2 linked regions of the Alicyclobacillus sp. SO9 genome follow. The protein of the gene in region 1 binds, or shares a complex with, the protein of each later gene. Links are inferred from orthologs where the notes say so. Each region holds a gene or a part of one and is shown in the gene's direction. Other genes may lie near its edges. The genes, in order: GI364_RS06930 and GI364_RS01055.

Evidence for each region.
Region 2: the proteins of GI364_RS06930 (region 1) and GI364_RS01055 are in contact, whole or in part, in a cryo-EM structure (PDB 8Z21), measured with the Escherichia coli proteins. The link is inferred for Alicyclobacillus sp. SO9 from one-to-one orthologs.

Annotation. Positions count from the first base shown.
Region 1 is NZ_CP066339.1:1,542,564-1,548,344, forward strand. Bases 1-2,972 are described here. They hold GI364_RS06930 (ABC transporter permease), read left to right. Parts: upstream 1-1,013; coding sequence 1,014-1,931; downstream 1,932-2,972. Other genes in these bases: GI364_RS06925 (ABC transporter permease), read left to right, coding at 82-1,011; GI364_RS06935 (ABC transporter ATP-binding protein), read left to right, coding at 1,942-2,931; GI364_RS06940 (ABC transporter ATP-binding protein), read left to right, coding at 2,904-2,972. Outside these bases: more of GI364_RS06940, read left to right, coding at 2,973-3,839; GI364_RS06945 (peptide ABC transporter substrate-binding protein), read left to right, coding at 3,869-5,497; GI364_RS06950 (M55 family metallopeptidase), read left to right, coding at 5,518-5,781. UniProt on the Escherichia coli protein: Part of the ABC transporter complex OppABCDF involved in the uptake of oligopeptides and of the ABC transporter complex MppA-OppBCDF involved in the uptake of the cell wall murein tripeptide L-alanyl-gamma-D-glutamyl-meso-diaminopimelate.
Region 2 is NZ_CP066339.1:241,516-257,533, forward strand. The notes cover bases 7,497-10,493. They hold GI364_RS01055 (ABC transporter ATP-binding protein), read left to right. Parts: upstream 7,497-8,510; coding sequence 8,511-9,476; downstream 9,477-10,493. Other genes in these bases: GI364_RS01050 (ABC transporter ATP-binding protein), read left to right, coding at 7,507-8,514; GI364_RS01060 (peptide ABC transporter substrate-binding protein), read left to right, coding at 9,713-10,493. Also shown: GI364_RS01010 (hypothetical protein), read left to right, coding at 1-195; lepB (signal peptidase I), read left to right, coding at 241-765; GI364_RS01020 (CGNR zinc finger domain-containing protein), read right to left, coding at 788-1,381; GI364_RS01025 (DUF1348 family protein), read left to right, coding at 1,484-1,825; GI364_RS01030 (TetR/AcrR family transcriptional regulator), read left to right, coding at 1,979-2,533; GI364_RS01035 (MFS transporter), read left to right, coding at 2,630-3,745; GI364_RS01040 (methyl-accepting chemotaxis protein), read right to left, coding at 4,030-5,790; GI364_RS01045 (metallophosphoesterase), read left to right, coding at 6,123-6,983; more of GI364_RS01060, read left to right, coding at 10,494-11,482; GI364_RS01065 (ABC transporter permease), read left to right, coding at 11,592-12,485; GI364_RS01070 (ABC transporter permease), read left to right, coding at 12,574-13,527; GI364_RS01075 (AAA family ATPase), read left to right, coding at 13,857-14,594; GI364_RS01080 (hypothetical protein), read left to right, coding at 14,691-16,018. UniProt on the Escherichia coli protein: Part of the ABC transporter complex OppABCDF involved in the uptake of oligopeptides and of the ABC transporter complex MppA-OppBCDF involved in the uptake of the cell wall murein tripeptide L-alanyl-gamma-D-glutamyl-meso-diaminopimelate.

The DNA of each region.
Region 1 (5,781 bases):
GCCGTCAGGGGTACACCCATCCCATTCAACTCCAAATGAAATTATCTAAAAAATCAAATAATCGACAAGGGGGTAAAGGTAGTGGTGGTATATGTTTTGAAACGGTTTATCTGGATGCTTTTCACGCTGCTCATCATTGTTACATTGACGTTTTTTCTTATGCATGCCATACCTGGGAATCCAATTTCAAACGAACAGAGTATGACACCGGCTATCTATCAGAACATGCTCCACTACTACCACTTGGATCGGCCGCTCATAGTGCAGTATCTAGACTATCTAAAATCTTTAATGCACGGACAATTAGGGCCATCTATTGAGTACCAGAACCGGAGTGTCAATCAAATTATTGGTCAAGGGTTTCCTGTATCTGCGCAAATTGGACTCTGGGCCATTAGTATTGCCTTTGTGTTGGGTGTTCTATTTGGGGTGATTGGCGCAGTGAAACAGAACGGCTGGCAAGACTACTCCGCAATGATCCTGGCAATACTGGGCATTTCAATTCCAAACTTTGTTCTGGCAACCCTTCTGATTAACTACCTCGGGGTTGTCTGGGGCATATTGCCGAGCGCTGGATGGGGCACACCCCAACAAGAAATTATGCCGATATTAGCTCTGGCTGTTACCCCAATGGCGTATTTTGCTCGGCTTATGCGGACGAGTATGCTCGAAGTTTTACAACAGGATTATGTGCGAACAGCGCGGGCAAAGGGGCTCAACTTCTCCTATACCATTTTGAAGCACACAATTCGCAATGCGATTTTGCCTGTCTTGACAATGTTGGGACCGCTTGCAGCCTATATTTTGACGGGGAGTTTTGTCATTGAAAAGATTTTCGGTATTCCTGGCATGGGACAGTTGTATGTGACGGCGATTGACAATCGGGATTATCCTCTGATTTTAGGGACAACCATCTTCTTTAGCGCTGTTCTGATTTTCATATTGTTTCTAGTCGATACTGCTTATGCCTACGTAGATCCAAGAATTCAATTGACGGGGAGGAGGAGTTAGTCATGGGCCAATTGTCTCCGGAGTTGTTTCAGCCTTTAGCGGCGGAGGACGTGCCAATTGAAGAAGAACGCCCGAGTTTGAGCTACTGGCAAGATGCACGGCAGAGATTCGTAAGAAACAAACTAGCTGTCGTTGGTCTAATTGTCATTGTGCTGCTCATCTTAATGGCCATCTTCGGCCCCTTTTTAACAAAATATTCGTACAGCACGCAAATTCTATCCCAGAAAAACCTGCCTCCTTCCGGAATTCATTGGTTCGGGACTGATGACCTGGGCAGGGACGTGTTCACTCGTTCCTGGTACGGTGCTCGAATCTCACTGTTTATCGGATTTATGGCAGCGCTCATCGATCTTGTTATTGGTGTTGTGTATGGCGGTCTGTCTGGCTTCCTAGGCGGAAAGACAGACGACATCATGATGCGAATTGTGGAAATTCTGTATGGGCTCCCGTATTTGCTCATGGTGATTTTGCTGATGGTTGTCATGGGACCTGGTTTGTTTACAATTATTGCGGCAATGACCGCTACGGGATGGGTGAACATGGCAAGGCTTGTTCGAGGCCAAGTTCTGCAATTGAAGGAAATGGACTTTGTCTTTGCAGCCCGTGCTACCGGCGGATCCGTGGGACACATTTTGCGCAGACATTTAGTCCCCAACATGATTGGCCCGATTCTGGTCAACATGACGCTGACGGTTCCCACAGCCATTTTTGGTGAAGCGGTCTTAAGTTTCCTTGGTCTCGGTGTTCCGGCGCCCTTGGCTAGTTGGGGGACGATGACGAACAACGGCTTAGTTTCAATTATCGACGGTTATGTATGGCGCCTGTTTTTCCCTGCGGGCTTAATATCCCTAACAATGTTTGCATTCAACGTGCTTGGTGACGGATTGGCTGAGGCGTTGGATCCGAAATTGCGAAAGTGAGGAGAAGGCAGTGCTTGAGTTAAAGGATGTCAGGGTGGACTTCAGGACGAGTATTGGACGAGTCCAAGCCGTGCGCGGTGTAAATCTTACTGTGAAACCAGGTGAAGCAGTAGGAATTGTAGGTGAGTCCGGTTCAGGGAAGAGCGTCACTGTTCAAAGCATCATGCGTTTGCTCCCCAAAACAGCCAAAATTGAAGGGTCGCTGACTTGGAACGGTACAAATATTGCAGAAATATCTGAGAAGCAAATGCAAAGGATTCGCGGTCGCGATATCAGTATGATTTTCCAAGACCCACTGACTGCTCTGAATCCCACGATGAAAATTGGCCGTCAAATCGCGGAATCGTTGGTCCTTCATAAGAAAATCCCACCTAGAAAAGCACTGACTCAGGCTGTAAATCTGTTGGAACTGGTAGGTATTCCTGACCCGAAGCAGCGAGCAAACAGTTACCCTCACGAGTTTAGCGGGGGTATGCGGCAAAGGGTGGTCATCGCGATTGCCATCGCATGTGAGCCGAAACTGGTCATTGCGGATGAGCCGACAACAGCTCTGGACGTTACGGTTCAGGCGCAAATCTTGGAACTCTTGAAGAATTTGCAGCAGGAATTGAATATGAGTTTGCTTTTTATCACACATGACTTGGCGGTCATCAGTCAGATTGCTGAACGGGTAGCTGTCATGTATGCAGGACAGATTGTTGAGGAAGGACCTGTGGAACAAGTCTTGTTAAATCCGGTTCATCCCTATACACGAGGGCTTGTCAATTCGAGGCCAAAAAGCGGGCAATCCAATCTGACTCCCATACCAGGAAGCCCTCCAGATTTACTGAACCCGCCACCAGGGTGTGCATTTACGGCAAGGTGTCCATATGCCATGCAGGTCTGCAAAGAACACGCACCGCCAAGTTTTGAAACGCATTCACACAATGTGAATTGTTGGCTGTTACATCCACAAGCGAAGGGAGGACAACCATGGCACTCCTACAATTACGGAACATAAAGAAACACTTTGCGAAGCGAAAGCAGGTTGTGCGTGCTGTGGATGGTATCGATATTGAGATTCCGGAGGGCAAGACCTTTGGTCTGGTGGGCGAATCTGGCTGCGGCAAGTCTACCACTGGCAGGCTGATACTGGGACTGAATTCGCCTACAGGCGGCGAGATTTACTATCGGCAGCAAAATATTCACAAGATGTCCAGAGATGCGTCTAAGAAATACCGTCGCCAGGTCCAAATGGTGTTTCAGGACCCGTATGCGTCTCTCGACCCCAGAATGAAAGTTGAAGACATCATTGCTGAAGGTATGCAAATTCATGGTTTGGCAGACGGAACTGAACGCCGCAACCGTGTAGTGGAGCTCGTTGAGAGAGTTGGATTGAAACGTGATGACCTGTCGAGGTTTCCTCATGAATTTTCCGGTGGGCAGCGTCAGAGAATTGGCATTGCGCGGGCTCTTGCAGTCAACCCGGAACTTGTGATTGCGGATGAACCCATTTCAGCCCTTGATGTTTCAATTCAAGCGCAAGTGATGTCGCTTTTAAAGTCTCTGCAATCAGATTTTGGATTGACTTACCTCTTCATTTCGCACGATTTGACGATGGTACAGTTTATCAGCGATCGCATTGGGGTCATGTACCTTGGCAAAATTGTCGAACACGGCGACAGCAAGGAAGTCTATCAAAATCCGCAGCATCCGTACACGAAGGCATTACTATCTGCCATCCCGAGCATTGGTGAATCGACCGCTCGAATTCAACTCACAGGAGACATTCCTAGTCCGGCCGCCATACCACAGGGATGCCGATTTCATACGCGGTGCCCCTTTGCTGTAGCGAGGTGTAAGAACGAAGAACCTGTACTGAAGGGAGGTGACACTCACCAGGTCGCTTGTTTTCTTGTCGAAGATTAAAATTCGAGCTTACTTAAGGGGGTATCAATGTGAATACGAAAAAACTAATCTCTGTTGGAGGGGCAGTCAGTGCACTGGCCATGCTCACTACTGCCTGTGGCACTGCGTCACACAAAGGGACTTCGAATGGCAGTCAGAGTGCTGGAAGCAGCAGTCAAGTCGTCAAGATGGACCTGATGACAGAACCGCCTACTTTGAATCCAGCCAAGGCGGTTGATACAACTTCAGGGTGGGTTATGGACCAAGTCATGGAGGGCTTGACTTACGCAGGCAAGAACAACAAACCGCAGCCTGGAATTGCAAAGTCATGGAAGGTTAGCGACGGTGGTAAGGTCTACACATTTCATCTGAGAAATGCAAAGTGGTCTAATGGGGATGCGGTGACAGCAGGAGACTTCGCGTATGCTTTAAAGCATGTGCTGAATCCCAAAACAGGGGCTCAGTTTGCAAGCTATCTCTACTATATAAAAGGAGCAAAGGCCTACAATACAGGTAAAGGCAGCGTTAAAAATGTGGGTATACAAGCTGTAGACGCCCATACTCTTAAAATCACATTAGCCAATCCGACTCCTTTCTTTCTAAGCTTAACCACTTTTTGGCCATATTTCCCGGTTGACCAAAAGGTAGCTCAAAAGAACCCGAACTGGTATACCCAAGCCAGTACTTATGTCAGTGACGGACCGTTTAAACTTGCGTCGTGGCAGCATCAACAGAAACTGGTGTTGGAGAAAAACAATGATTACTGGAACAAAAGTACTGTACATTTGAGCAAAATAGATGCTGTTATTGTCAATGATAACAACACCCAGTATCAAATGTACCGCAGCGGTCAGTTAACGATGGACACATCTCTTCCCCTTGATGTCGTACCAAAACTCATCAAGGACAAAAAAGCCAAAGTCTATCCATTCACTGGGACGTACTTCCTTGAAATTAACACAAAGAAAGCGCCGTTTAATAATGTCAACATTCGAAAGGCGTTTGGCCTGTCAATCAACCGGACATCCATGACAAAGGATGTATTGCAAGGTGGGCAGATTCCCGCATATGGGGCTGTTCCACCAGGGATTCCAGGGAACAACGGCCAGTTTAGAAAAAATGGAGGAAATCTCTTTAAGGAGAATGTTGCAGAGGCCAAGAAACTTCTTGCTAAAGGTTTGCAGCAGGAAGGTCTCAAGAAACTTCCGCCGGTCACATTTGATTACAATACCAGCGGATCAAACAAGAAAATTGCTGAAGCATTGCAACAAATGTGGTCCAAAAACCTTGGCGTTAAAGTGAATCTTCGCAATGAAGAGTGGAAAGTCTATTTAAATAAACTGAAAAACGGGAACTATCAGTTTGGCCGTATGGGCTGGATCGATGTCTATGCAGACCCGTCGGCAACGTTAGACTTGTTCAAGGCGAACTTCGGAAGCAACTATACTGGATGGAAGAACCAACAGTATACGAAACTCGTTCAAGAAGCGGAATCCACTACAAATAAGACACAGCGTTTTAAAGAGATGCATCAGGCTGAGAAGATTCTAATTCAGCAAATGCCGATGATCCCAATCTACTTCTATACTAATGTTTTTGCTATCAGCAATAAGTTGCAGGGCTATGTAGTACATCCTAACTGGGAGTTTCCTGATTTGCGTTCTGCGAGCATTAAGTAAAATCTGAAACGGGTGATGACATGAAAATTTTTATCTCAGCTGATATGGAAGGCATATCTGGTGTCGCTACCAACATGCAATTAAAAAAAGATTCGGAATATAACCGTTTTCGCAGCTTAATGACAGCAGACGTGAATGCTGCAATTGCCGGTGCTTTTGATGGAGGTGCAACGGAAGTTGTCGTTGCTGACGGGCACGGGAATATGTCCAACATTCTAATTGAGGAGTTGGATGAACGTGCTCGCCTGATATCTGGAAACAATCGTGTGATGTGCCAGTTAGAA
Region 2 (16,018 bases), 1.3 Mb from region 1 along the record:
ATTACAGGCGGGATCGCCAGTTTTATCAGCGCGATGTTCACGGGAGCGCCAGGTTTGCTAGGAAGAAAAATGCCTACTGTCCCCGAGGGAGGGAAATGGATCCGAAAAGTCTCCTTTCCTTTGCTCTTATTTGGATTGCCGAATCTTATAGTCGGAGTTGCGTTGTGGTTTATTACTCTTCCGCCTGGACCATAAAGTCATCAAATCTAACAGTTGTCCTTCTAAGATTGGAGATCTGACATGGCAGTAAAATCGTTCATGAAAAATTGGATTCTGCCGATTGCGGCGGGTGTTCTCGTTGCCCTCATCGTAAAAACCTGGGTGGTTAGTGCGGCTGTGGTTCCGAGTTCATCAATGCGACCGACGATTCCGAATCCATGTTACATTTTGGTCGATAAACTCTCCACGGAATTTGGGAGTCTGCACCGGGGTGAAGTTGTAACGTTCCACTTTCCCGATAATCCTTCAGAGATTTTCGTAAAACGTATTGTTGGTATGCCAGGAGACACAGTAACCGTGAAAGACCACTCGGTTTTGGTAAACGGCAAGCCGTACAAAGTACCAACAAGTATCATCATGCCAAACGGTCTTGGCCTGGGTACATATCACGTTCCGCCTGGGCATTACTTTATGATGGGGGACAACAGACCCATTTCAAGGGACAGCAGGTTTTGGACGCACAAATATGTCGCTAGGTCTGCAATCACCGGTCAGGCGAGCTTTGTTATTTTTCCATTCAACAAAATCAAGAGTATTTCACAGTAAGGCAAAGCGTTATTTAACAGACTCATAGGCCCCCCACACTTGGTCGTTTTGCACGCTTCTCCTCATGACGAGCTACTTTTGCACGGTTTCCGCAGATTTTCATCGAACACCATTTGCGCCGACCGCTTGAGTCCATAAACAGCAATACGCAGTCTGGATTCGCACAGCGGTGCATGGTCCGTAATTCTTTGGTGGCCAATAGTTGAAGTGCATCAAATGCAATGAGTGATAGCAGGGCATCTGTTGAATTGCCTACGGGAATGGGTACGAGACCTTGGGGCATAATTTTATACGACAAAGGCGCTCGTTGTGTCAAATCCTCCAGATGTTGTTTCCATTTCTCCACCTGTGCGTGTTCCCTCTTATCCGCCAACTTTTCAAATCCATCTCGTAAAAAGGAACGCAATTCTTTCACAGCATGCAAGCTTTCTGGGGGATGGCCAGTTGTTTGTACAGCAACAAGACTACCTGTTTCCTTCATTGAAACAAGCCAATGGTCTAAGTCGGATTCTGTAACAAGCAAATCATGGCGTACGCCGCGGCGTACAACCTCTGTATTAACGAGATCGATGGATGGATGTCCTGAGATAAGCGGAAATTCCTCGCGTTTGGTCATATTTCTCCCCCTGCTGTACTAACCATATTATATCTCATTGACAGGTTATATTGAAGCCGGGTATGATACTAACCGAAAAGATAATTAATAATGGGTTAGTTTATGTGGAGGAATCGGTCTCAGTTTGTATCGGGAAGAGCGGAGATTGTTGACTTCCTGAAGCAGAAATGGAACCGTGAATTGGAGTACCGCTTAATCAAAAGCCTGTGGGCATTTGGCGATAATAGAATTGCTGTACGGTTTGCGTATGAATGGCATGACCATTCCGGAAACTGGTTTCGCTCCTATGGAAATGAGAATTGGGAGTTTAATGAATCCGGGTTGATGGTCCGTCGTCTCGCATCGATTAATGATGTGCCAATCACAGAGGCCGATAGGCTCTTTCATTGGGAACTTGGACCCCGCCCAAATGACATACCGGAGTTAGAGGAGTTTAGGCTGTAAATGTCTGCGGGCCCGCTTTGGCACGCCGTTTTTTTATAAATGGCCCAGCAAGTATCGACATCGTTTACAACATTGATGAACAAGTGGTATCGGCGCACCTTTCGTGGTATAGTAACTGTAATGATCGTTCTATATAATTGAGGTGAATGACCTATGGTTCAGTCGGCGAAGCGACAGGCCATACTCGATACAGCGGAAAATCTGTTTTATGCCCACGGATTTCACGCCGTCGGTTTGAAAAAAATTCTTGAAGAAGCAGATACTGCAACAATGACCATGTACCATCACTTTGCTTCTAAAGAGCAGCTGATTGAGGAAGTTCTGAAGAAGCGAGAGGCAGCCTATTGGTCCTATCTTAATGCACGTATGAAGACGCAATCAGAGTCACCGCTTGTACAGGTTGTAAAAGCTCATGTGAGATGGCTTGGTGACAAAGGAAAGCACGGATGTATGTTTCTTCGAGCCATGGAAGAATTTGCGGGGACTGACAACCAAATTGAGAGGATTGCTAGAGAGCATAAGAAACGGTTGCTTGACTACTTACGGAATCTCGCACGCGAGAGTGGCTATGGCAATTCCTATGACATTGCTTGTCAAATGATTGTGCTCCTGGAAGGTGCCACGTCAATAACAGAAATGATTGGGCCGGAGCAGGCCGGAAACCAAGCGCTTCAAATGGTTACGGCGCTGCTGGCGGTCTGGGACTAGGATGAAGGGTACGGGCGTTGCGATGTGTGGGTGGTTTGTCACTCACTATTTTTTTGGAGTTCATTATAATGAACGTTCTATATAGGTGGTGTCCTCTTGAAGAAAATTGTCTTTCTTGGAATTGCTATGATTGCCGTCTGTTACGCCTTTGCTCGCTTTAGCTTTGGCTTGTTCTTACCGTCTATGGCAAGAACCCTGGGACTGACGGTTGTAGGTTCAGGACTTATCGCATCAGCATCGTATATCGCCTATTGCGCAGCGCTTATCACCTCGACTTTTGTGATTTACAAAACGGGATGTCATACGGCCGTTCGATTGGCTGGAATCAGTACAGTTATTGGCTTGGCGGGAATTACATTTTCAGGAGACGCGGTCGTTCTGGCGGGAAGTGTATTCGTAGCCGGGTTGGGTACGGGGTGGGCATCACCTGCTTTTGGAAACATTGCAGCAGCGGAATTAACGGAAGCAAATCGCCACCAAGGAAATACATGGATTAACTCGGGAACGAGTTTTGGAATTATTTTGTCCGGCCCAATAGCCTTATTTTTCAGTCACTATTGGCGGCAATCGTATGCGTTGTTCACTGTCATCAGCCTTGCGGTGCTGGTCTGGAATGTCAAGGCGATTCCCCAATCTAAAACGAGAGTCACGGCGCTGTCGCTGCGTGAGCTGAGGACTTCATGGAGGAGAAGTATCCCGCTTATCACAGCATCGCTGCTCATGGGAATCAGTTCTTCAATCTATTGGACTTTCTCCAGGGATTACATTACGGTGCATCATCACATATCCTACACGGTTTCAATCTGGTTTTGGATCACTATGGGTGCATCTGGAATACTTGGCGGCCTGGCAGGGGGAATTATTGGTCGTATTGGCATGCAGGGTGCGTATGTCAGCGCACTGTTCTCAATGAGTGCTGCTATAGCTCTGTTGACATCCACTTCCGTCTCGCTCACTTTTCTGTCCGGTGTTCTATTTGGCATCACTTACATTTTCTTGACGGGTGTGTTCATTGTCTGGGGAACCAATTTATTTCCCGAGAACCCTGCCATAGGCATAAGCCTGTCCTTTTTACTTTTAGGAATAGGTCAGACCGTCGGTACGGCTTTGGCCGGCCTTTCCATCGCTGCCTTCTCCTATACCACGTCATTCCTACTCTTTGCGTTTGTAGGACTTGTTGGTTTGGTTGTTCGGACGAATTCTTCTAAATAAGCCTATTTCATGATGTATCTGTCTTGTCATATCCCTTATCTGCGTTGCGAGCAGTTCACTACTCACGTATTACCTCATGAAAGGTCTTCCGCGGTGTTTAGCCAAAAGCGATTGTGAGTCCATAGCCGCTGATTCGGCATTCGACGATTCTACCGCATAAGTATTTTAATGCCAGGACGCCGCAACCTACCAAACACATGTTCAATCGAAAAACTCCAGGTGCCTTCTAGCAACCTGGAGTTTTGGACTTGTTTCGGAGGGGAGCTAAAGCCGGGTCAAGGCTCCTACACGCGGAATTTGTTGACCATTTCCTGCAACTGTTCGGCCATCGTTGTGAGGGAAGCTGCAGAGGCCGTAATCTCTTCCGTAGCAGCGAGTTGTTCCTCGGCCGAGGCGGAGACGGTTTGCATTCCAGCAGCAGTTTCTTCGGAGATTCGTGTTACAGCCTGAGTCGCCTTTATTAATTCTTCTGTCCCTGAGTTGAGCTGTTTGGCTGCTGTCGACACACTCTGAATTTGACTGCTGACAGATTGTACGGACTCCTGAATCTCTTCAAAGGAACGTCCTGCCGTATTAACGGCGTCCAATCCTTCAGAGACTCGCTCTGTCGTCGATTGCGTTGCAGACACGGCTTGTGTTGTTCCTTCGTGAATTTGGGAAATCAATGTCGCGATTTGTTCTGCAGAGTGGGCTGATTGTTCCGCCAGCTTGCGGACTTCGTCGGCCACGACCGCAAACCCGCGCCCGCTTTCGCCCGCTCTGGCAGCTTCAATCGCAGCATTCAGTGCGAGTAGATTCGTTTGCCTGGAAATGTTGGAGATAGCGGTCAGCATTTCATCAATTTCGTCGGACTTCGATCCCAATTGTTCAATGACACCTGCCAATTCACCGACGGTTGTACTGATATCCTGCATTTTCCGCACCGCAGTTTGAACAGACACGTTGCCTGAAACGGTCTTGTCCTTCGCCGTTAAAGCCGTTGCAGACACGGTGTTGGCTGTGCCCGCAATTTGTTCTACACCCTGCACCATCTGGACAATCGACTGTTTGCCTTGTTCCACGCTCTCGGACTGTGTCTGAGCACCGTCTGCAGCCTGTTGGATAGTAGCCGTAATCTGTTCCGTCGCACGCCCGCTTTCCTCGGAACTGGCAGATAGTTCTTCAGCAGAGGCAGCAACCTGCTGTGTAGTCTGGGTAATGTGGGAAATCAGGTTCTTTAGATTTTCTGTCATGCTGTTAATACCATTTGCAAGTCGGCTGGTTTCATCTCTGTTCTTCACTACCAGAGGCTCAACCGTCAAATCCCCTCCAGCAACTTTCCGGACCTGTCTTTCAACGGCAAGAATCGGTTTTGTAATGCTGTACGCCATGAGAACGGTAAGGAGAATGCCGGCAATAATTGAGATGCCAAGGGTAATAAGGATGTATCTTAGTATCGAGTTCGCTCCTGAATTGTAGTCACTTTCATACGATCCCGCTGCGACATTCCAGCCCCAGCCAGCCGGATCCTTGGCAACATATACAATTTTCTTGGCGTCCTTCTTGGAGTTGGGAAGCGGCCATATGTATTGAATGAATCCACCGCCTGACTGTCCCACTTTGACAATTTTCTGTCCAATCATGACGCCGTCCGGTGTCTTTGCGCTCCAGATGCTTGTTCCCTCAATGGAGGGGTGAGCCACTTCAACACCTTGATTGTTGACAATGAAGAAATATCCGTTTTTCCCCAAGTCATAATTATGATTAATTGGACGATGGCCGTTTGCTTCTTTCTTTCCCAGAATCATTCGTTTCACTTCTGTTTGTGCTGTGGGCAGTGTCAAGTCCCCGGCTTGAACCTCTTTGTTTAATTCTTTAATGGTTCCGTTGACAAGGTTGACTTCGGATTTTAGCGCCGCCTTGCTCTGAACATTCAGTTGATTTGTGGCAACCCTCCAGCCAATCAAACCAGTAACAAGGCTTGGTACAATCAGCAGGATGAGCGAAAAGCCAATCAGCTTTTGTCGCAGTGACCTGATTTGAAACAGCACTTTAAGTCTGTGCATCACCTTTGATTTCCCCCATTCTGTGATGTAGCAAGTGGCAAAAAACCAGTCAAAGGACAATCAAAAAACAATAAAAAAACGCCCGGAGCAGGCGCACTTTTGACACTGTGGCGGCCAGGCTGTCATAGGTCGAAGTTGACCCGTAGACCCTGTGGCTTTGCGCCCCAATGTTTCCACTGGTATGCCCTTTGCACATAAAATTGTCCACATGACATCATGTCGGAATTCATTGACCTTGTCAACCGTTTCTTTTCTCCATCAAAACCTCATATAATCATGTTTGTGGGTACTGTTCTGGCACCGCAGAGAAATCCCATCAAGGAGGTACACGAATGACTGTACTGTGGATAGCTGTCGCAGTCGCCCTCGTCGTCATTAGCATTGATTTGCTTTTCATTCTTCCTACCCAGTGGTTGAAAGTGGAGCGCGTAACATGGACACGCCATCCAAATACGAAGATTCTGCAAATCAGCGACCTTCACATTGAACGTAACCGAGTGACAGAAAAGATTCTCCAAGTCCTTGCACAGGAGCAGCCTGACTATGTGTTTCTGACCGGCGATTATCTCGATTCTCTCAAAGCAATGGGTAAACTGAGCCTGTTTCTAAAGAAAATGGCGTTCTATCGAATTCCGACTTACGCCGTGTTTGGGAACCACGATTATCTCTTGCACGACATAATCCCGCTTCTCGAACTGATGAAGGAACACGGAATTACGGTTCTGCGAAACGAAAGTGTCTCACTACCAGAGTTCGACTTGGTTGGTATTGATGATTTTTGCACAGAGAACTCCGATATCGATGCCGCTTTCTTTGAAGTTCAGAAGCAGCGGACTAAGCAGCAAAACCGGACAGACATTCACCAATCTTCGGTTACAGTGCAGGAGCATGTTCACCAAGACCCACAGAGTTGGAGGAACCGCAGGTGCTTCGTCATTACACACGATCCAAATATTGTTCTCTCGATAGATTATCCATACGATGTCCTCATCAGCGGTCATCTGCATGGCAAACAATTTAATGTACCCCTCTTGTTTGCGCTTCAACCGATGGGGTCATTAACAGCACAGGGAATCTATAAAGGCGTTCACAGCACTTCGTATGGAAGGTACTATATCTCCAAGGGAGCGGGGCAGTCCGGTTTCAATGCACGTTTGTTTGTCCGAAGTGAAATCACTTTGCATTTCGTTTAAACTGGAGGGAGGGTGATCCACAGAACGTACAAATTTCCAGCATTATTCTTATGTTAGTTAGAATTCTGATATTTACATAAACACAGTCTATATAGTAAAATTCCTTCGTAGGCAGGTGAGACAAGTCTGTTCGTCGCCCTTTGAGGGCCGCTTGGCTTGTTGCAGTTCATTGGCAACTTTTATTTCATGTTTGCGAAGAAAGGGCATATTGTAGTAGCATCACCATGGAGTGTTTTGACAGGGGCGGGAAGCTGAACTAGGGTAGGCATAGTTTTTATAGTGCATCACAGAGAAAACGCTTACAAAATAGTGACGGTGCGATTTTCGAGAGGATTTTGAAGTTCCTTAGAGGTACTTGCTTTTATTTGTTTAAAGTATAGTATAATATGCGTAAATTGGGTGGCTATAATCCTCTACAAATACTATATTCCATAGTATTCTTGGCTGAATAAGTCATATCGTAAGAAGCGGTAGAATCAAATTTTGATTCATATATGCATGATTCAGATCTATGTCAGCAAAGATGTCAGCAAAGAAAACAGGGGTGAACAGTTTGTCCGTACTCAGTGTGGACTCGTTAAATGTCGAATTCAATCTAAACGGCACTTATTTTCCTGCGGTTCGGGATTTATCACTAGATATTAAAGAAGGGGAAACCTTAGGACTTGTCGGTGAATCTGGATGTGGAAAAAGTGTTACATCACTTGCACTAATTCGATTACTAACCAAATCAGCACGTGTCACTGGAAGTGTCCAGTACAACGGGAAAAACCTACTGACACTGGGAGATAAGGAGATACGGAGCATTCGGGGCGATGAAATCAGTATGATTTTCCAAGAGCCTATGACTTCGTTGAACCCAGTGTATAAAGTTGGCGCTCAGATTTCAGAGATTCTTCTCTTGCACAAGGATATGTCCCCAAAAGAAGCTTTTAAGCATTCCCTAGAGATGTTGAAAAAAGTAGGAATCGCCAGGCCTGAACAAATTTTGCAATCTTATCCTCATGAACTTTCCGGCGGCATGCGCCAACGGGTAATGATTGCAATTGCAATGTCCTGCGACCCGCGTTTGCTAATTGCGGATGAGCCGACAACGGCTCTTGACGTAACCATCCAAGCACAAATTTTAGATCTAATGAGAAAAATTTCCAAGGAATTTAAGACTTCAATTTTGCTTATAACCCATGACCTGGGTGTCGTGGCTGAAATGTGTCAGCGGGTCGCCGTGATGTATGCAGGTCAGATTGTGGAACAAGGGAACGTTGATGAAATTTTTATGGAACCCCAGCACCCCTATACGAGAGGGCTTTTAGCTGCCATTCCAAAAATTGATGCAAAATCCAAGGAACGTTTGCGTCCCATCGACGGCACTGTGCCTACAATAACCAGAATGCCCAAAGGCTGTCACTTTGCGCCTCGGTGTCCTTTTGCTATGGACAGGTGCCGCAGTGAAAAACCGACTTTGTTTGACGTGGCGGACAATCATTCGTCTCGTTGTTGGTTGAATGAGGAAGGGAGACGCGACGCATGAGTGAAGCACTGTTAAACATTGATAATCTAAAGACGCATTTTCCCATAAAGCAAGGATTCCTTCGGCGGCAGGTAGGCGCGGTAAGGGCAGTGGACGGTATCTCCCTACAAGTTTTTGCCGGGGAAACCTTAGGTGTTGTGGGCGAAAGCGGATGTGGCAAATCAACTATGGGCCGCAGTATTTTACGCTTGGTGGAACCGACCAGCGGTAAAATCACATTCGACGGACAGGATGTTCTGGACTTAAACCGTTCAAACATGCGAGCGCTTCGCCGCGAGATGCAAGTTGTGTTTCAGGACCCATACGCTTCCTTAAATCCTCGCTATACCGTCGCTCAAATCCTTTCAGAGCCGATGGAAGCACACCATCTGTACAATGGTTCGCAACGTAAGCAACGTGTCAGTTCTCTGTTGGAGCGGGTTGGACTGGATCCGTCCTATGCCCGGCGCTTCCCACACGAATTTTCAGGCGGACAGCGTCAAAGGATTGGCATTGCTAGGGCTTTAACGCTCAATCCCAAGTTAATCATTTTGGATGAACCGGTTGCAGCACTCGATGTATCCGTGCAATCGCAGGTTATCAATCTTTTGGAAGACCTCCAGAATGATTTTAACTTAACATATATTTTTATTGCGCACGACTTATCTATCGTAAAGCACATCAGTGACAGGGTTCTGGTCATGTATTTGGGGAGAATGGCAGAACTGACGTCTTCGGACGAATTGTTTGCCAATCCTCTGCATCCGTATACGAAGGCTCTTTTGTCTGCGGTGCCGGTTCCGAATCCAAGGGCTAAGAGAGAACGAATCATTTTGAAAGGTGATATTCCCAACCCGTCCAACCCGCCTTCTGGCTGCGTTTTTCATACCAGATGTCCATTGGCTGAACCAGTTTGTAAAGAAAAGGTGCCAGAATGGCGGGAAGCCAAGGCGGGCCACTTTGTGGCATGTCATTTGGTGTAGTATTGCATTGAGAATGTACTGACTGAAACGTGTGGACTCAATCGTGTATTTTTGAAGGGAGGGATGTTTGGGTGTATGGCTTTGCCTGTTCTTGCGTGTAATCTCATGACTCGCTGATAACGAGAGGTTGAGTTTTCATGTAAAAATCGGCAAAATTCTGGCACCAATACAGAATTCTAAAAGTTGAGTTGGATGCAAACTTCTATGAGACTGATTATAAGAGGGGGACTAGAAAGATGGGTGTACGCAAATCCTTGATGGCATCTGTTGCCATTGCAGCTGGAACCAGTCTTCTCGTGGTTGGTTGCGGCAGCAGCAAACCTGCAACAGCAAATTCGAATAACTCCGCAAACGCCAGCAACAGTACGAGTACAGCAACGCCGACTAAGGGAGGAACACTCAACTATGCGCTGCCTTCACAGACGCAGTTGAACTGGTACCTGCCCATCATGACTCCGGCGGCTGACAGTGTATACAACGCACAATTGATTGACCAAATGTATAAGCCTCTGATTTGGATTGACCAGAACTACAAAATTGATTATGGCTCTTCTATTGCTAGTAAAATTACGTACAACAAGCAAGGAACTGTATACCATGTCTTCTTAAACTCTAAATGGAAATGGTCGGACGGGACGCCGGTTACCGCTAAAGACGTACTGTTTACCTGGAAGCTGATTAAAGGTGCCTCGGCAAAGAACGCGCCAAAGCCATGGCCGTATGTAGGGGCCGGTACAGGATATATTCCTGACGGCATCAAGAGTGTTGTCGCAACCAATCAGCATGAGGTTACAATCACACTGAAGAAACCCGCTAACCAACAGTGGTTCATTTACAACGGCATTATCCAGTTGACACCGATGCCAGCAAAAACCATGGATAAGTATCCGAGTAACCTGAATAAGGAACTCAGCTATATCGGCACTAATGCAAACAATGCCAAGTTCATTGAGCAGCAGCCGGTGGACGGACCGTTTAAACTGCAAAGTGCAACCAGAAGCCAATCCTGGGTACTGGTGCCAAACACTAGTTATGCAGGACATAAGACTCTCTTAAATAAGCTTATCTTTACCTATGAGGCGTCCAGTCAAGCAGAATTCGCAGCCTTGAAGGCAGGAAACATTGATGTCGGTTATTTGCCAATTTCGATGCTTGGATCAAAATCAGCCCTGACCTCCATGGGTGATAAAGTGACACCTGGCTACCCATTTGGAATCTTCTGGACAGAAATGAACATGTGGCCTGGTTCGCCTACAAAGTCGATTTTTGACAATCTGTATGTGCGCCAAGCTCTGCAAATGAGTATTCCGAATAAGGAAATTGCAAGCAAGGTCTACAAGGGTTTTGCCAAACCTATTTTTGGTCCCATTCCAGGAACTCCGAAAACCAAGTTCCTTGATCCTAACTTGCAAAATCCGTATCCTTATAATCCAACAAAGGCCAAGAAGTTGTTGGAACAGCACGGCTGGAAAGAAGTCAATGGGGTTATGACCAAGGGCAGCCAAAAACTTCAGACCGAAATGCTTTACGTCAGTGGTCAGACGACCACGAAAGACGTGGCTGTGCTGATGCAGCAGGAATGGGCGAAAATCGGTGTGAAAGTCACGTTAAAAGCCATGCCGTTTAGTAACTTCATTGGTGTCACCAGTAACAAGAAGGACCACTCCTGGGGTCTTGCCTTTGGCAGCGGTTGGATTTACAACGGACCTGGCTTCTACCCAACGGGCGGTCAGTTGTTCGCATCGACCGCACCGAGTGGAACTGGCTTTAGCGACAAAAAAGAGGATAGCTTGATTACGGCAACACACCAACCGTATGCGACATCACAAGAAACCATGAAACACTTCTTCGCTTATGAAGACTATACGGCCAAAGTCCTGCCGTTCCTCTGGGACAACAACGTTGCCTCGCTTACTGTGACTTCGCCCAAAGTTCAAGGTGTTCTGAGTCACTTGAACCCAGCGACTGATTTCCCAAGAATGCAGTACTGGTCGAAATCCAAATAAACTGCGTTTGACTTGAAAGGAAATCCGTGAATTTTCCTAATCAATTTGTCAGCAAGAGTTCAACTTCGCTAGGGCGCGCTCCGCGCCCTAGACGAAAGGAGAAGTTACGGTGAGCGCACCTGTAATGAACGAAGTGGTACAAGAATTTGAAATGAAGAACAGCGGGCAAGAACGTCCCGGTTTCTGGAAAAGGTTTTGGCGGTTAGGACCAACCAAACTTGGAGTCGGGATACTGGCCTTCTTGGTCCTGTTCTCCTACGTTGGGCCTTTAGTGTATCGCCATAGCGGGACCGCCACGCATATGCTCAGCACCAATGCAAACCCATCAGCTCAGTTTCCGCTTGGTACGGACAGTCTCGGTCACAATGTCCTAGCAGAACTGATGTTAGGCGGCCAAGCTTCTCTTGAAGTTGGTTTTGCAGCGGCCATTGTGGCCATGCTCTTTGGTACGTTTTACGGCATGATCAGCGGCTTGCTGGGTGGCTGGGTAGATACCATTATGATGCGATTTGTCGACATTATGCTGTCCATACCCTCCATATTTATCTTGATGTTTTTGGACGTTGTGTTTCGGCCGAACCTTCTTATCATGATTTTGATTTTAGCATCACAAGCATGGTTAACGGTAAGCCGTTTGGTGCGTGGTGAAGTGCTTTCCATCAAGAACATGTTGTATGTGGAATCGGCTCGAGCTTTGGGACTGACAACGGGGCGAATAATGATGCGCTATCTACTGCCAAACTACATCGGGACTGTATTGGTTGCGGCAACACTGCAAGTTGCCAATGCAATCTTGACCATGGCTGGACTCAGCTTTCTCGGACTCGGCCTACCCCCGCAAATACCAAGTTGGGGCGGTATGCTGAACGATAGTATGAATTATATATTCCAAAATTCGTGGTGGCTGATTTATCCTCCAGGGATTGCTATTCTGTTGTCCCAGGTATCAATTAACCTTGTTGGAGACGGATTGCGTGATGCTTTGGAGACAAGGGAAGCTTAAATTTGTCTTCATATCGACTTCGCGTTAAAGTATGCGCTAAAAGTTTCTTCGCTCTATTTGAGAAGCCGGCTTAGGAGGCTCTGTCATCATGATGAAGTTCACTGTAAGGCGAATATTAGAGGCAATTCCTACTTTAATAGGCATCACGCTTATCGCCTTCATACTCATTCATATTGTGCCTGGCAGTCCTGTTCGTGTTTTGCTCGGACAGCACTATACAGTTGCAAGGGCACATGCACTCACAAAACAATTGGGTTTGGATAAACCTCTGTGGGATCAATATGTAATTTGGCTTTGGAAGCTTGTGCAGGGAAACTTTGGCTATTCCTATGTCTACAACCAGAGTGTGCTCTCCTTGATATTCCAGGCTCTTCCACACACGTTGGCTATCGTAACCTTGGCAATTCTCGCGGCTCACATTTTTTCGGTGTTTATCGGTTCTGTACAGGCGTACTATCAAAACTCTCTTTTCGATCAAGTTGTTACGATTGTCAACTACTTCTTCTACTCAATGCCTAATTTTTGGCTTGGAATCCTGTTGGTCATTTTCTTTGCTATTGGCCTACATTGGTTTCCAACAGGCGGAATTGTGAACACACAACTCTCTCATCCAGGTTTTATGGATTGGCTGCACCACGTCATCTTGCCAGTAGCGACACTCTTTGTCGTGACGATTGCAGGCTGGGCACGATTTATGCGGTCCTCCATGCGTGAAGCGTTACTTCAAGACTACGTGCGCACAGCGCGAATGAAAGGTGCTTCTGAATTCAGAACCGTTTTTGTCCATGGTCTCAGAAATTCTATCATCCCTTTGATAACGCTTTTGGGGATGTCGCTGCCAGTACTGCTTGCAGGGGCATTGTTCATTGAAGAAATTTTTAACTACCCAGGGATGGGATTGCTTTACTGGCATGCCGTTAACGAACGGGATTTTCCAGTCATATTAGGCATCACCGTCTTTCTTGGTGTATTGACTGTATTGGGTAACTTTCTTGCAGACATCTTGTACGCGTTGATTGACCCGCGTATCCAATATAAATAAACACGACTGACGGCCGAAATGTACGTGTGGGAATTTTCTTTTTGCTCTGCTTCTTCTAAGGTTTTCCCACACTCGGCCAACTGTTGTCGCTTTAGCTAAAAATTCGGGTGGTCATGTTCAAGTCTCGTCTCTTCGGCATGCCCCCTCAATTTTCGTTCTGCAATAACCCCTGTACCGCCATCTCCATGCTCCGTGGCCCAGTACTGTAGCATCCCGCGACTTCTCTAATTCTTTGTCTTCGCAGCGACTCTCACGGGGACTTGACGCTTTTGCCGCCAGTTCGTGATATCTTTGTTGTAAGATATCCTTTTTGCAGGAGCGTTTGGGTTATGTTCTTACGTGAGTTACGTTTTCTTGATTTTCCAAACAGCAACCATCACCCCTTTGACATACCAGCCTTTTGCGACACGGGTGAACTGAATCTAAATCAATTCCTTACATTCTTCGTCGGAGAAAACGGGAGCGGGAAGTCAACCTTGCTGGAAGCCATTGCGATTCAGGCGGGATTTAACCCTGAGGGCGGGTCAAGATCCAACCAGTTTGCGACGGCGGCGACAGAATCCAGGTTGTTTGAATACCTAAAATTGCGATGGCTGCCAAAGGTTACGCAAGGATTCTTCTTTCGCGCGGAGAGCTTCTTCAATTTTGCGAGTTATATCGACGACCTTGCCAAAGAATCATTCGCAGGAGATCCGTATTCCGCTTATGGCGGACGGTCCTTACATCATCAATCTCACGGCGAATCGTTTCTCAACTTGTTTGTGAGTCGGCTTTCCAGTCGTAAACCAGCTCTATATATGCTTGATGAGCCTGAAGCTGCCTTGTCTCCTGCGCGTCAGTTGGCTTTGTTGCGTGTTCTGCACGACCACCAGGAGACAGGTCACTCACAGTTTATTGTGTCAACGCACTCTCCAATTCTATTGGGCTATCCTGGTGCTACACTGTTGAACTTTGACGGTGGTTCCATTGAACCCATCTTATACGAAGAGACCAATCACTATATCATTACGCAGCAGTTCCTCAATGCCCGTGACATCATGTTGCGGGAACTGTTTCACGAAGACTAGACTGATGCAGTCTACCTACGAACAAGACAACAAACTGCTGATTCGAATTGCGGAGTCAGGTGTAAGTCATCGAGATTACTGAAAGGTTTGGTTGCGGTGGGTGGCAAACGAAAAATCCTGATACTTTTCGCGGGCATCGGCATTATAGCATTTACAGCATTTATTACGGCATTGATGCGGCTGCAAAACTACAATACGACACAGGTGCAGGTGCAGGTGCAGGGGCAGGCAGATTCTGTGTCCGGCGGTTCATCAACATTGAACGCTAAGGTCACAGTTGGATCTCCCATTGCCACCATTCCTACCTCTGACTTCGGCATTAATACTGCCGTCTGGGACTGGAATTTGCTGAGCCAGAGTACAGAGAAGCTCGTTAAACAAGCCGGCATCCACATGTTCCGGTATCCGGGCGGGTCTACAGCAGACCTGTATCACTGGCAGACCAACTCCATTGAACCTAGTTCCGGCATAACCGCCGCTCCAAAAGATGCGTTCACCCATTTTATTCAGTATGTCCGAAAGAGTCAGTCACAGGCGCTCATCACCGTAAACTACGGCACCGGAACACCGCAGGAAGCAGCAGCCTGGGTGAAATACGCTGAAGTGACACACCACTACGACGTGCAGTACTGGGAAATTGGGAATGAAGTGTATGGCAACGGGACCTATGGCACCAAGTGGGAGGCAGATTCACATGCGCATATCGGGCCACAGGCTTATGCGGATAACGCGCTCAAATACATCAAGGCCATGAAGCAGGTTGATCCCGCTGCCAAAATCGGCGTCGATCTCATTGCACCGGGTCAGTGGCCGTCCAATCAGCAACCCAACTGGAATCGGACTGTGCTGAGCACTGTTGGCAAGAGCATTGATTTCGTGGATGTACACTGGTATCCGCAGCAACCCGGCCGCGTATCGGACAAGGGTTTGCTCAACAGCACCAAGACTATACCGAATATGATGAGCCAGTTGCGGGGATTAATCCGGCAGTACTGCGGCCAAAACGCCAACAACGTCAAAGTCCTAATCGGGGAAACCAACTCCGTGGCCAAAAACCCTGGCAAACAGACCACCAGCATCGTTAATGCACTGTTTCTTGTCAACGACTTGATGACGTGGTTGCAGCAAGGCGCCGTCAACATTGATTGGTGGGACCTTCACAACAGCGAAAATCAAGCGGGGAATCCCCCTGCAGCCACCCTTCAATCACAATTATACGGATCGCGAAACTACGGCGACTATGGCATTCTGAGCGCTGGTCGCCCGTCTGGCCCGCCGTCTGGTTCTCAGTCCGGTTCTCAGTCCGGTTCTCAGTCCGGTTCTCAGTCAAGTTCCCAGTCCAGTCTGAAATCAGGCTCACAGCGGGCAGCCACAGAACCGCCCCTAAACACGCCTTTTCCCACTTACTATGCAATGAAACTGTT